DNA from 3 places in the Pseudomonas sp. JL27(2026) genome. Region 3 is predicted to be linked to each of the others. Evidence: predicted binding sites of a transcription regulator. Region 3 holds the regulator's gene; each other region holds the start of a gene.

Evidence for each region. The regulator FliA, encoded in region 3, starts transcription of late flagellar genes. The targets are predictions, from matches to a motif close to CTAAAGTTTNNNNNNNNNNNGCCGNTAA.
Region 1: AC1Z1G_RS26595 (methyl-accepting chemotaxis protein) is a predicted target of FliA. The motif match lies at 2,065-2,092, and genes of this name have one in related genera.
Region 2: flgM (flagellar biosynthesis anti-sigma factor FlgM) is a predicted target of FliA. The motif match lies at 1,293-1,320, and genes of this name have one in related genera.

What each region holds. Positions count from the first base shown of each region.
Region 1 covers NZ_CM167794.1:5,797,687-5,800,959, forward strand. Annotated here, with positions in the region: gene AC1Z1G_RS26595 (methyl-accepting chemotaxis protein) at 1-1,953, opposite strand, end outside; gene AC1Z1G_RS26600 (LysR substrate-binding domain-containing protein) at 2,143-3,063, opposite strand; gene AC1Z1G_RS26605 (NorM family multidrug efflux MATE transporter) at 3,222-3,273, shown strand, end outside.
Region 2 covers NZ_CM167794.1:4,281,381-4,284,653, forward strand. Annotated here, with positions in the region: gene AC1Z1G_RS19510 (chemotaxis protein CheV) at 1-350, opposite strand, end outside; gene flgA (flagellar basal body P-ring formation chaperone FlgA) at 429-1,190, shown strand; gene flgM (flagellar biosynthesis anti-sigma factor FlgM) at 1,356-1,685, shown strand; gene AC1Z1G_RS19525 (flagella synthesis protein FlgN) at 1,734-2,201, shown strand; gene AC1Z1G_RS19530 (flagellar brake protein) at 2,297-3,046, shown strand; gene AC1Z1G_RS19535 (MFS transporter) at 3,103-3,273, opposite strand, start outside.
Region 3 covers NZ_CM167794.1:1,777,182-1,780,454, reverse strand. Annotated here, with positions in the region: gene AC1Z1G_RS08000 (chemotaxis protein CheA) at 1-264, opposite strand, end outside; gene AC1Z1G_RS07995 (protein phosphatase CheZ) at 292-1,080, opposite strand; gene AC1Z1G_RS07990 (chemotaxis response regulator CheY) at 1,102-1,473, opposite strand; gene fliA (RNA polymerase sigma factor FliA) at 1,640-2,380, opposite strand; gene fleN (flagellar synthesis regulator FleN) at 2,377-3,207, opposite strand.

The DNA.
Region 1 (3,273 bases), 2.0 Mb from region 3:
GCGCAGCTCCGCCGCCAGGCTTTCCAGTTCTTTGGCGGTGATGGCCAGGTTCGACACCACCTCACGTTGCTCGCTATTGGCCAGGGCAATGCTTTGCAGGTTGCTGCTGAGCAGGGTCGCGGTGCTGCTTTGCTCTTGCGTGGCGGTGCTGATCGCGGCGAACTGCTGACCGGCCGAGCGGCTTTGTTCGTCGATCTGCGCCAGGGCCGAAGCCACGTTGGCGTTACGCGACAAGCCCTCCTGCATCAGCAGGTTGCCTTGTTCCATGGTGCTGATCGCGTTGCCGGTTTCCTGCTGAATGCTGCTGATCATCACGGAAATTTCGTCGGTCGCCTCACGCGTGCGTGACGCCAGGTTACGCACTTCGTCCGCCACCACCGCAAAACCGCGACCCTGTTCACCGGCCCGGGCAGCCTCAATCGCGGCGTTCAGCGCCAGCAAGTTGGTCTGGTCGGCAATCGCGGTGATCACCCCGACAATCCCGCCGATTTCCTGGGAGCGCTGCCCCAAAGTATTGATCACACTCGCGGTGCTATTGAGTGCACCGGCGATTTGCTCAAGGGACGACGACGCTTCTTCCATCGACGTACGACCGATCCGCGTTTGCTGTGCGTTTTGCTGAGCCAGACGCTCGGTATTGCCCATGTTGTCGGCAATGTTCAGCGACGTGGCGCTGAACTCTTCCACAGCACCGGCCATGCTGGTGATTTCGCCGGACTGCTGCTCCATGCCGTCATAGGCACCGCCCGACAGGCCGGACAGCGCCTGCGCACGGCTGTTGACCTCTTGCGAGGCCTTGCGGATGTGCTCGACCATGGTCGACAGCGCCTGGCTCATCTGGTTGAAGCTGCGGGCCAGTTGACCGATTTCGTCATGGCTCGATACGTTCAGGCGCACGCTCAAATCCCCGGCACCCAGTGCCTCGGCCTGCCGCACCAGATCGCCCAACGGCTGCAACTTGCTGCGCAACAGCCAGACCGCCGCGCCGACCGCCAGCAACATCGCCAGCAGGCTGCCGATGGCCAACCGGAGGCCGACGCTCCAGGTCACGGCACGGATTTCGGCTTTGGGCATGCTCGCCACCACCGACCATGGCCCGCCTTCGAAAGGCACCGCCACGCTGTAGAAGTCTTCGGACTTGTCGCTCCAGAACGCGCCTTTGCCTGGTTGCTTGGCCAGGCCGACGAGGGTCGGGATCGCTTGATCCAGCGCCTGCACTCCGGCCGGTGGCACCAGCCATTTGCTTTGCTCGTCGAGCAGCGCCAGCGAACCGGTCTGGCCGATGCGGAAACGTTTGAGATTATCGAACTGAGCGTTCTGCGCGTCGGTGTAATCGAAGCCGACGAACAGCACCGCAATCACCTTGCCGCTGCTGTCGCGTACGGGGGTGTACTGAGTCATGTAGGAACGTTCGAACAACAACGCCCGACCGACATAGCTCTGGCCCGCCATCAGGCGTTGATACGCCGGGTGCGCGTGATCGAGCAGCGTGCCGATGGCGCGCGTCCCGTCCTGCTTGGTCAACGAGGTGCTGACCCGGATGAAGTCCTCGCCGCTGCGCACGAACAACGTGGCCACCCCGGCGGTCATTTGCTTGAACTCATCGACCTTGTCGAAGTTGTTGTTCAACACTTCGCTGCCCAGGTGCAGGCCCGGCGTCTGCACGCCCGCCACGGTCACCGGCTGATCCGGGTGCACGCTCAACCCGTTGCTGAAGCGCTTTTCAAACAACCCGCTCAAGCGCTGGGTGTTCTCGCGCAGGGTGCCGTGAAAGGTATTCAACTGATCGGCCAGCAGCCGCGCTTCGCTGGCCAGGTGCTCTTCGCGGGTGTCGAGGTTGGCGGAGTCCAGTGAGCGCAGGGCAAAAACGGTGCTGCCGCTGATCACGACCGCCAGTATCACGGCAAGGGCTAAACCAAGCTGCGAGGCGATCCGGGCACGGGGTTGAGGCATGACGGCTCCTGGCCGAGTGACCGGATCATCCTGATCACGTCGCGCACTCAGCAAATTTTCTAATAGTCGGGGGGGCGTTAAACCTTCCTGAACGGAGGTTCCACTTTCAAGGGTTCGGCGCGAAAGCTGAATACTTGAGCGCGCTACAAGGATATCGACCGAGGCCGCCGTTGCGGCGGCTTCATCGATTCAGCTCAGGTGCTGCACATCCGGCAATTCCATAGCCTGGACTTCGCTCTGGAGGAAGTCACCGAGCCTGCGCAAACGTTCGCCACCGGGGCGGGTTTTCGGCCAGACCAGGTAATAGCTCAAACCGCTGGCAACCGCCGTCGGCCACGGCAGGCTCAAGCGACCCTGCGCCACATCTTCGGCCACCATCAGCAGGTCGCCCATCGACACGCCATAACCCCGCGCGGCGGCAATCATCCCCAGCTCCAGCGTGTCAAACACCTGCCCACCCTTGAGCGACACCTGCTCCGACAACCCCATGCGCTCCAGCCAACTGCGCCAATCGCGACGATCCGGGGTCGGGTGTAACAGCTCGGTGCTGGCCAGCCGGGCGACGTCCCAAGGCTGGTCGTTCAGCAGATTGGGCGCACCCACCGGGATCAGTTCCTCGGGGAACAGGTAGCTGGCCTCCCAGTCCGGCGCAAAGCTGCCGTTGCTCAGCAAGACGGCGCAATCAAAAGGCTCGTGGTTGAAGTCCACCGAGTCGACATCCATCCAGGCACTGGTCAATTGCACCTCGTTGCCTGGCTGCAAATGCCGGAAGCGACTGAGCCGCGCCAGCAGCCAGCGCATGGTCAGGGTCGACGGGGCCTTCATGCGCAAGATGTCATCTTCGGCGCGCAAGGTATTGCAGGCACGCTCCAGTGCACCGAAGCCTTCGCGCACGCCGGGCAGGAGCAACCGTGCGGCATCGGTGAGCTGCAGATTACGCCCGCTGCGCTGAAACAGCCGACAGGCAAAATGCTCTTCGAGCGTACGAACATGCCGACTGACCGCACTTTGGGTAATCGACAGTTCTTCCGCGGCGCGGGTAAACGAACTGTGTCGCGCAGCGGCTTCAAAAGCACGCAGGGCATACAACGGTGGAAGACGACGAGACATCAGGAAGGCTCCTATAGCGCGACCCACAAACCCTATCAGAAACCTTCAAGCATGAGTTTTAATCATGCCACCAATCTTTTTTATCCCTTTGTGCAATCCCGGCAGAGCGCCGAGAATCAGCCCTTCCCCGTCCCTGTGAATTTACGAGTGTGATGATCATGCAGCATCCGGCACGTACCGAACTCTGGGCCATCCTGCGGCTGGCCGGGC
Region 2 (3,273 bases), 2.5 Mb from region 3:
CAGTTCATGTTGACGATGCGCTCGACCGACCGAACCAGAAAACCCTGAGTCTTGGTGTTGTACTCCGTGATGATCACGAAGGGATTACTTTGGTCCTGCAAACCGCCGGACCCGGTCGCCATCGCCAGATCGAGAATCGGGATGGTCGCCCCACGAATATTCGCCACACCGCACACGACAGGATTGGACTTGGGCATCACGGTCAGCTTGGGGCATTGCAGCACCTCGCGAACCTTGAACACGTTGATCCCGTATAGCTGCTGGCCGTCGAGACGGAACAACAACAGCTCCAGGCGATTCTGCCCTACCAGTTGCGTGCGCTGGTTTACCGAATCCATTACACCAGCCATGCCCAGACTCCTACACCAACACCTAAGTTCCGACGCACATTCATTGCTAAACGGCACGGGGCTTGCTTTTTAACTGTCATGAACGCAAAAACGACATTTTCCCGACACCTGACATCCACCTGCCGCAAATGGCTGTGTGCAGTGTCGGCCGTCTGCCTTTTCAACGCTGGCAGCCCTGCCCTTGCTGACTCGGTTACCTTGCCTGATCTACTTATCGGCGTCACTCAGGGCTTTCTTGAATTCACCGTAGAGGACTATTTGGCTACCAGTCAAACCGAGGGCCGCTACGAAATCGAAGTGAACCAGCTAGACCCGCGCCTGCGCATGCCACTTTGCGACAAGGAATTGACAGCCACCCTGGAGAGTCCGGCCAGGCCATTGGGACGGGTAACCGTGAGGGTTCGTTGCGACGGCGCCTCGCCCTGGACAGTCTTCGTGCCCGCTCAAGTCCGCCTGTTTCGGGAGATTGTCACCACCACGCGCCCCCTCAAGCGCGCGGGCATTATCGAACCCCAGGATGTTGTGTTGCGTGAGCGCGATATCAGCCAGATCAACCAGGGTTACCTGACCTCCGTCGATCAGGCCATCGGGCAAAAACTTGTCCGACCAATGGTCACCGATCAGGTCATTACGCTGGTCCATCTGGAGCAGGCAGAGGTCATACGCAAGGGTGATCAGGTGGTGATTACCGCCCGCAGCGGCACACTCAGCGTGCGGATGCCCGGCGAAGCCCTGTCCAATGGCGGTCTCAGCGAACAGATTCGAGTGAAAAACCTCAACTCGCAGCGGGTGATCAAGGCTCAGGTCATCGCACCGGGCCAGGTGGAAGTGGCCATGTAGGGCTCTTTGTTGGTGAAGATGTGGCGCGCCACTCGACTGTTCCCTAAACTGTGGCGCATACCGGGCAACCGCTGACGCGCGCACGCTCACTGATAAATGAGCCTAAAGTTTTCCCGGGTATGGCCGAAAACATGGCAAGCGTCCAAATACCCAGAGGTTTTCATCATGGTCATCGATTTCAGCCGTTTGCATAACGCCCCCAGCACACTCACCGGTAGTACACGTACCAGCGCCAACAAGGAAACCGCCGAGACCGGCAAATCCGCGCCGCTGAATACCCCGGCCGAACAGGCCAGTACCGTCAAAAGCGGGGAATCGGTACACCTCAGTAATGAGGCTCAACAGTTGCAGAAGGTCACTGACAAGCTGCGCGATCAACCTGCCGTCGACAACGCCCGCGTGGCCGAGTTGAAAGCAGCGATTGCCGATGGCAGCTATAAAGTCGACAGCAACCGTGTAGCCAGCAAACTGCTCAACTTCGAAGCCCAGCGCTAGGCAAAGGCCTGCGCCAGGCTTTTGGACGCTTAAAACCCAAGGCCAGCCATGCACGATACTAATTTACTGCAGTTGATCACCGACGACTTTGCTCCAGCTCAACATTTGCTGGAGTTGTTGCAGACCGAATCCCTCGCCCTGCATGGTCGCGACATGCCGCTGCTGGAAGAAATTCTGGCGCAAAAACAGGCATTGATCATTCTGCTGGAGCAGCATGGTCGCAAGCGCAGCGAGATTCTCCAGAGTCTCAACCTGCCCATCGATCGCACCGGCCTGGAACAACTGGCCGCGCACTCCAGCATTGGCGACGAACTGCTGTCCCAGAGCGATGTACTCAATCAGCTGCTGGCCGACTGCAAGATCGCCAATGAACTCAACGGCCGCTCGATCCAGGTCCAGCAAGCCACGACCGCCAACCAGTTGAAAATCCTCACCGGCGGCGAACCCCCTGCCCTCTATGACGCTCGCGGCTCAACTGCCAAAATGGCGAAACCGCGCCCGCTCAGTCAGGCTTGAAATCCGCAATGAACGCACCCTATCAAGGTGCGAAACATGCTGGCAAAATGCTGGCATCTGCGTGTCGTCGTATTTTGTCTGGAGATTGATAAACCGTGTTCAACACCTTAAACGCGGAAGATGCTCCGCAGCCACCCAAGGTGCTTACCACGCCTTTGGAAATCGCCGGCAACCTGCGGCAGCTGCAAGAGAGCCATGATCCCCTGATCATCACTTTCCAGGAACGCAGCCAACGCTTCCAAAGCTACCTGGTCGACGTGGACCGGGACAGCAACATGCTCGCCCTGGACGAAATGATCCCTCGCGATGGCGAGCGCTTCCTGCTTGCAGGTGAACCTTTTCGGGTTGAAGGCTTTCATGATGGCGTGCGTATTGCCTGGGAGTGCACCGCAACACTGACCATCGACGAGTCCAATGGCGGCCGCTGCTACCGTGGCACCCTGCCCGATGAAGTGGTCTACCACCAGCGTCGCAATGCCTTCCGCGCAGCCTTGAAACTGGCGCAACTGGTAAACATCGAACTCAGCGGCGAAAAACTCAAGGCCCCGATCAGTGGCAAGCTGCTGGACATCTCGGCCACTGGCTGCAAGCTGCGCTTTGAAGGCGATATTTCGGATCGACTGCAACTGGGCCAGGTCTATGAGCGCTTTGTCGCAGCCCTGCCCTTTGGCAGCATGACCGCTCCGGTCGAACTGCGTTACCTGCACTTCGAAGAAAAAATCGCCACTACCTTCGCCGGCGTACGCTTTCACAACATGAGCGGCCTGGTACAACGGCAGGTGGAACGTTTCGTCTATCAGCTACAACGCGAAGCACGCCGCTTCGATAAAGACGACGACCTCTGATCCGAAGTCAGTAAAGAAAACGGGCAATCCCTTTGGGGGATTGCCCGTTTTTCGTTCTAGGGTCTGGCCTCGGTGAAGCTTTGCGTGCGCCCTGTTTCCGGCTCATCAGAGGCGGGCCGAGGCCCCTGCTGATCCTCAATTTCAGGCTCATCCTCAGGCTCAGGACTGACTGAACCCTGCATCTGATCATGCACCACCTGCTCATCGACCCGCGGGTCGAGTGCCGC
Region 3 (3,273 bases):
CAATTCCGAGTCGACGCGACGTTCACCCTTGCGCAGGATGTCGAACACGTTTTCGGCGATGTGACAGCACTCCACCAGCTCGTTGAGCTGGAGGAAGCCGGCGCCCCCTTTTACAGTGTGAAAACCGCGAAAAATTGCATTGAGCAAGTCCGCATCATCCGGTCGGCTTTCAAGCTCGACCAGCTGTTCGGACAGTTGCTCTAGAATTTCGCCGGCCTCAACCAGGAAATCCTGAAGGATCTCTTCATCGGCGCCGAAGCTCATTAATGGGGTGCTCCTACAGGTCTAAACCTAAAATCCAAGGCTGGAAAGCAAATCGTCCACATCGTCCTGACCGGACACAACGTCTTCACGTTTATCGGCATGAATCTGCGGACCTTCACCCTGCGTGAGATGTTTTTGTGGATCTTTTTCGGCCAACATCGCTTCGCGGTCATGTTCGATGCCTGCAAAGCGGTCGACTTGACTGGCCATCAGCACGAGTTTGAGCAGATTGCTTTCGACTTCGGTGACCAATTGGGTCACACGCTTGATGACTTGCCCGGTGAGGTCCTGGTAGTCCTGAGCCAGCAGAATGTCATTGAGGTTGTTCGACACGGTCTGAGTGTTCTCGACGCTGCGCGTCAGGAAACCGTCAACGCGCCTTGCCAGCTCACGAAATTCCTCGGCACCGACTTCACGCCGCATGAACCGGCCCCAGTCCGCACTCAAGGCCTGGGCATCAGTGCTCAGGCCATTGACCAGCGGGGTGCTGTTCTCGACCAGGTCCATGGTGCGATTGGCTGCGGCCTCGGTCAGCTTGACCACATAGGACAGGCGTTCGGTGGCATCCGTGATCTGCGACACTTCCTCGGCTTGAGGCATGTGCGGGTCAATCTGAAAATTGACGATCGCGCTGTGCAGCTCGCGAGTGAGCTTGCCAACTTCCTGGTACAGGCCGCGATCACGGGTCTGATTGAGCTCATGGATCAGTTGCACCGCGTCACCGAACTTGCCTTTTTCAAGGCTGTCGACCAGTTCGCGGGCATGTTTTTTCAGGGTCGATTCAAAATCGCCCTGTGAAGATTCGTTGTGCTCCATAGCTCCCCCGTGGCGGATGCATCAACCGATGCGTTCGAAGATTTTTTCGATCTTGTCTTTCAACGCCTGGGCCGTGAAGGGTTTGACCACATAGCCGTTAACGCCGGCCTGAGCCGCTTCGATGATCTGCTCGCGCTTGGCTTCAGCGGTCACCATCAGTACAGGCAGGTGCTTGAGCTTTTCATCGGCACGCACGTGACGCAGCAGATCGATACCGGTCATGCCAGGCATGTTCCAGTCTGTTACCAGAAAGTCGATGCTTCCGCTGTTGAGCACAGGGATGGCGGTAATGCCGTCGTCTGCCTCGACCGTGTTGGTGAACCCAAGGTCACGCAACAGGTTTTTTATGATCCGCCGCATCGTTGAGAAGTCATCAACGATGAGGATTTTCATGTTCTTGTCCAATTCGACCTCCAAGCAGTCTTAAACGCGCTCAGCACCTGAACGCGCCATTTCAATCAATCCGGCGTAACACTCAACGACTGTCTGGAGTACAACGGGCCGAGACCGGTTCAGCCTAAGCCGTACCAGCCTCGTTCGCAGCGCCCCACACGGCCTGTCAACGCGCTCGCCACTCCCCCAAACGCCCCCGCAAACGGGCCGCGCACTGGCTGTGTAACTGGCTGACCCGCGATTCGCTGACCCCCAGGACCTCACCGATTTCCTTGAGGTTCAGCTCTTCGTCGTAGTACAGCGCCAACACCAGTCGCTCACGCTCCGGCAAATTGGCAATCGCGTCCGCCAGCGCAGCCTGGAAACGTTCGTCTTCCAGGTCACGCGACGGCTCGAGATGAGCACTCGCGCCATCCTCATGCAGCCCTTCATGCTCGCCGTCCTGCAACAGATCGTCGAAGCTGAACAGCCGGCTGCCCAAGGTGTCGTTCAAAATCCCGTAATAATCATCGAGACTCAATTGGAGTTCGGCCGCAACCTCGTGATCTTTAGCGTCACGGCCGGTTTTAGCTTCAATCGAGCGAATTGCGTCGCTGACCATGCGGGTATTGCGGTGGACCGAACGCGGCGCCCAGTCCCCCTTGCGTACTTCATCGAGCATCGCCCCACGTATGCGGATACCCGCATACGTCTCGAAGCTTGCGCCTTTGCTTGCGTCGTACTTGGTCGACACTTCGAGCAAGCCGATCATCCCGGCCTGGATCAAATCCTCGACCTGGACACTGGCCGGCAGGCGAGCCAGCAGGTGATAGGCAATACGCTTGACCAGTGGCGCATAGCGCTCGATCAATTCGTACTGGGCGTCACGTGCCGACTTTTTGTAAAGGTTGTAACCGCTGGCTGTCATAGCACAGGTCCTGCCGTTTGTTGCACGAGACGCTCGACGAAAAACTCCAGGTGCCCGCGCGGGTTGGCAGGCAACGGCCAGGTATCGACCTTCTGTGCAATGGCCTTGAACGCCAGCGCGCACTTGGAACGCGGAAAGGCTTCATAGACCGCACGTTGCTTCTGCACTGCCTTGCGCACGCTCTCGTCGTAGGGAACGGCACCGACGTATTGTAAGGCGACGTCCAGGAAGCGGTCCGTGACCTTGGTCAACTTGGCGAACAGATTGCGGCCTTCTTGCGGGCTTTGCGCCATGTTGGCCAGCACGCGGAAGCGATTCATGCCGTAATCGCGGTTAAGCAGCTTGATCAGGGCATAGGCATCGGTGATCGAGGTCGGTTCATCGCAGACCACCAGCAAAACCTCTTGCGCGGCGCGGACAAAACTGACTACCGAGTCACCAATACCGGCAGCGGTGTCTATGACAAGCACGTCGAGGTTGTCGCCGATATCGCTGAAGGCCTGAATCAGGCCGGCATGCTGGGCAGGGCTCAGGTGAACCATGCTCTGGGTGCCGGAAGCTGCCGGAACGATACGAATACCGCCAGGCCCCTGCAATAACACGTCGCGCAGCTCACAACGGCCTTCGATGACGTCGGCCAAGGTATGTTTGGGTGTCAGCCCCAACAGGACGTCGACGTTCGCCAGACCCAGATCGGCATCCAGCAGCATGACGCGCCTGCCAAGCTCGGCGAGAGCCAGGGACAAGTTAACTGACACGTTAGTCTTCCCGACGCCACCTTTGCCGCCGGTCACCGCGATCACCTGTACGGGATGCATGCTGCCCATGTTCTTTCTTTACCTTGTCTTGCTTAGACGCGGGCTACATAACTGGCTGCGCGTTCACACTGGAAC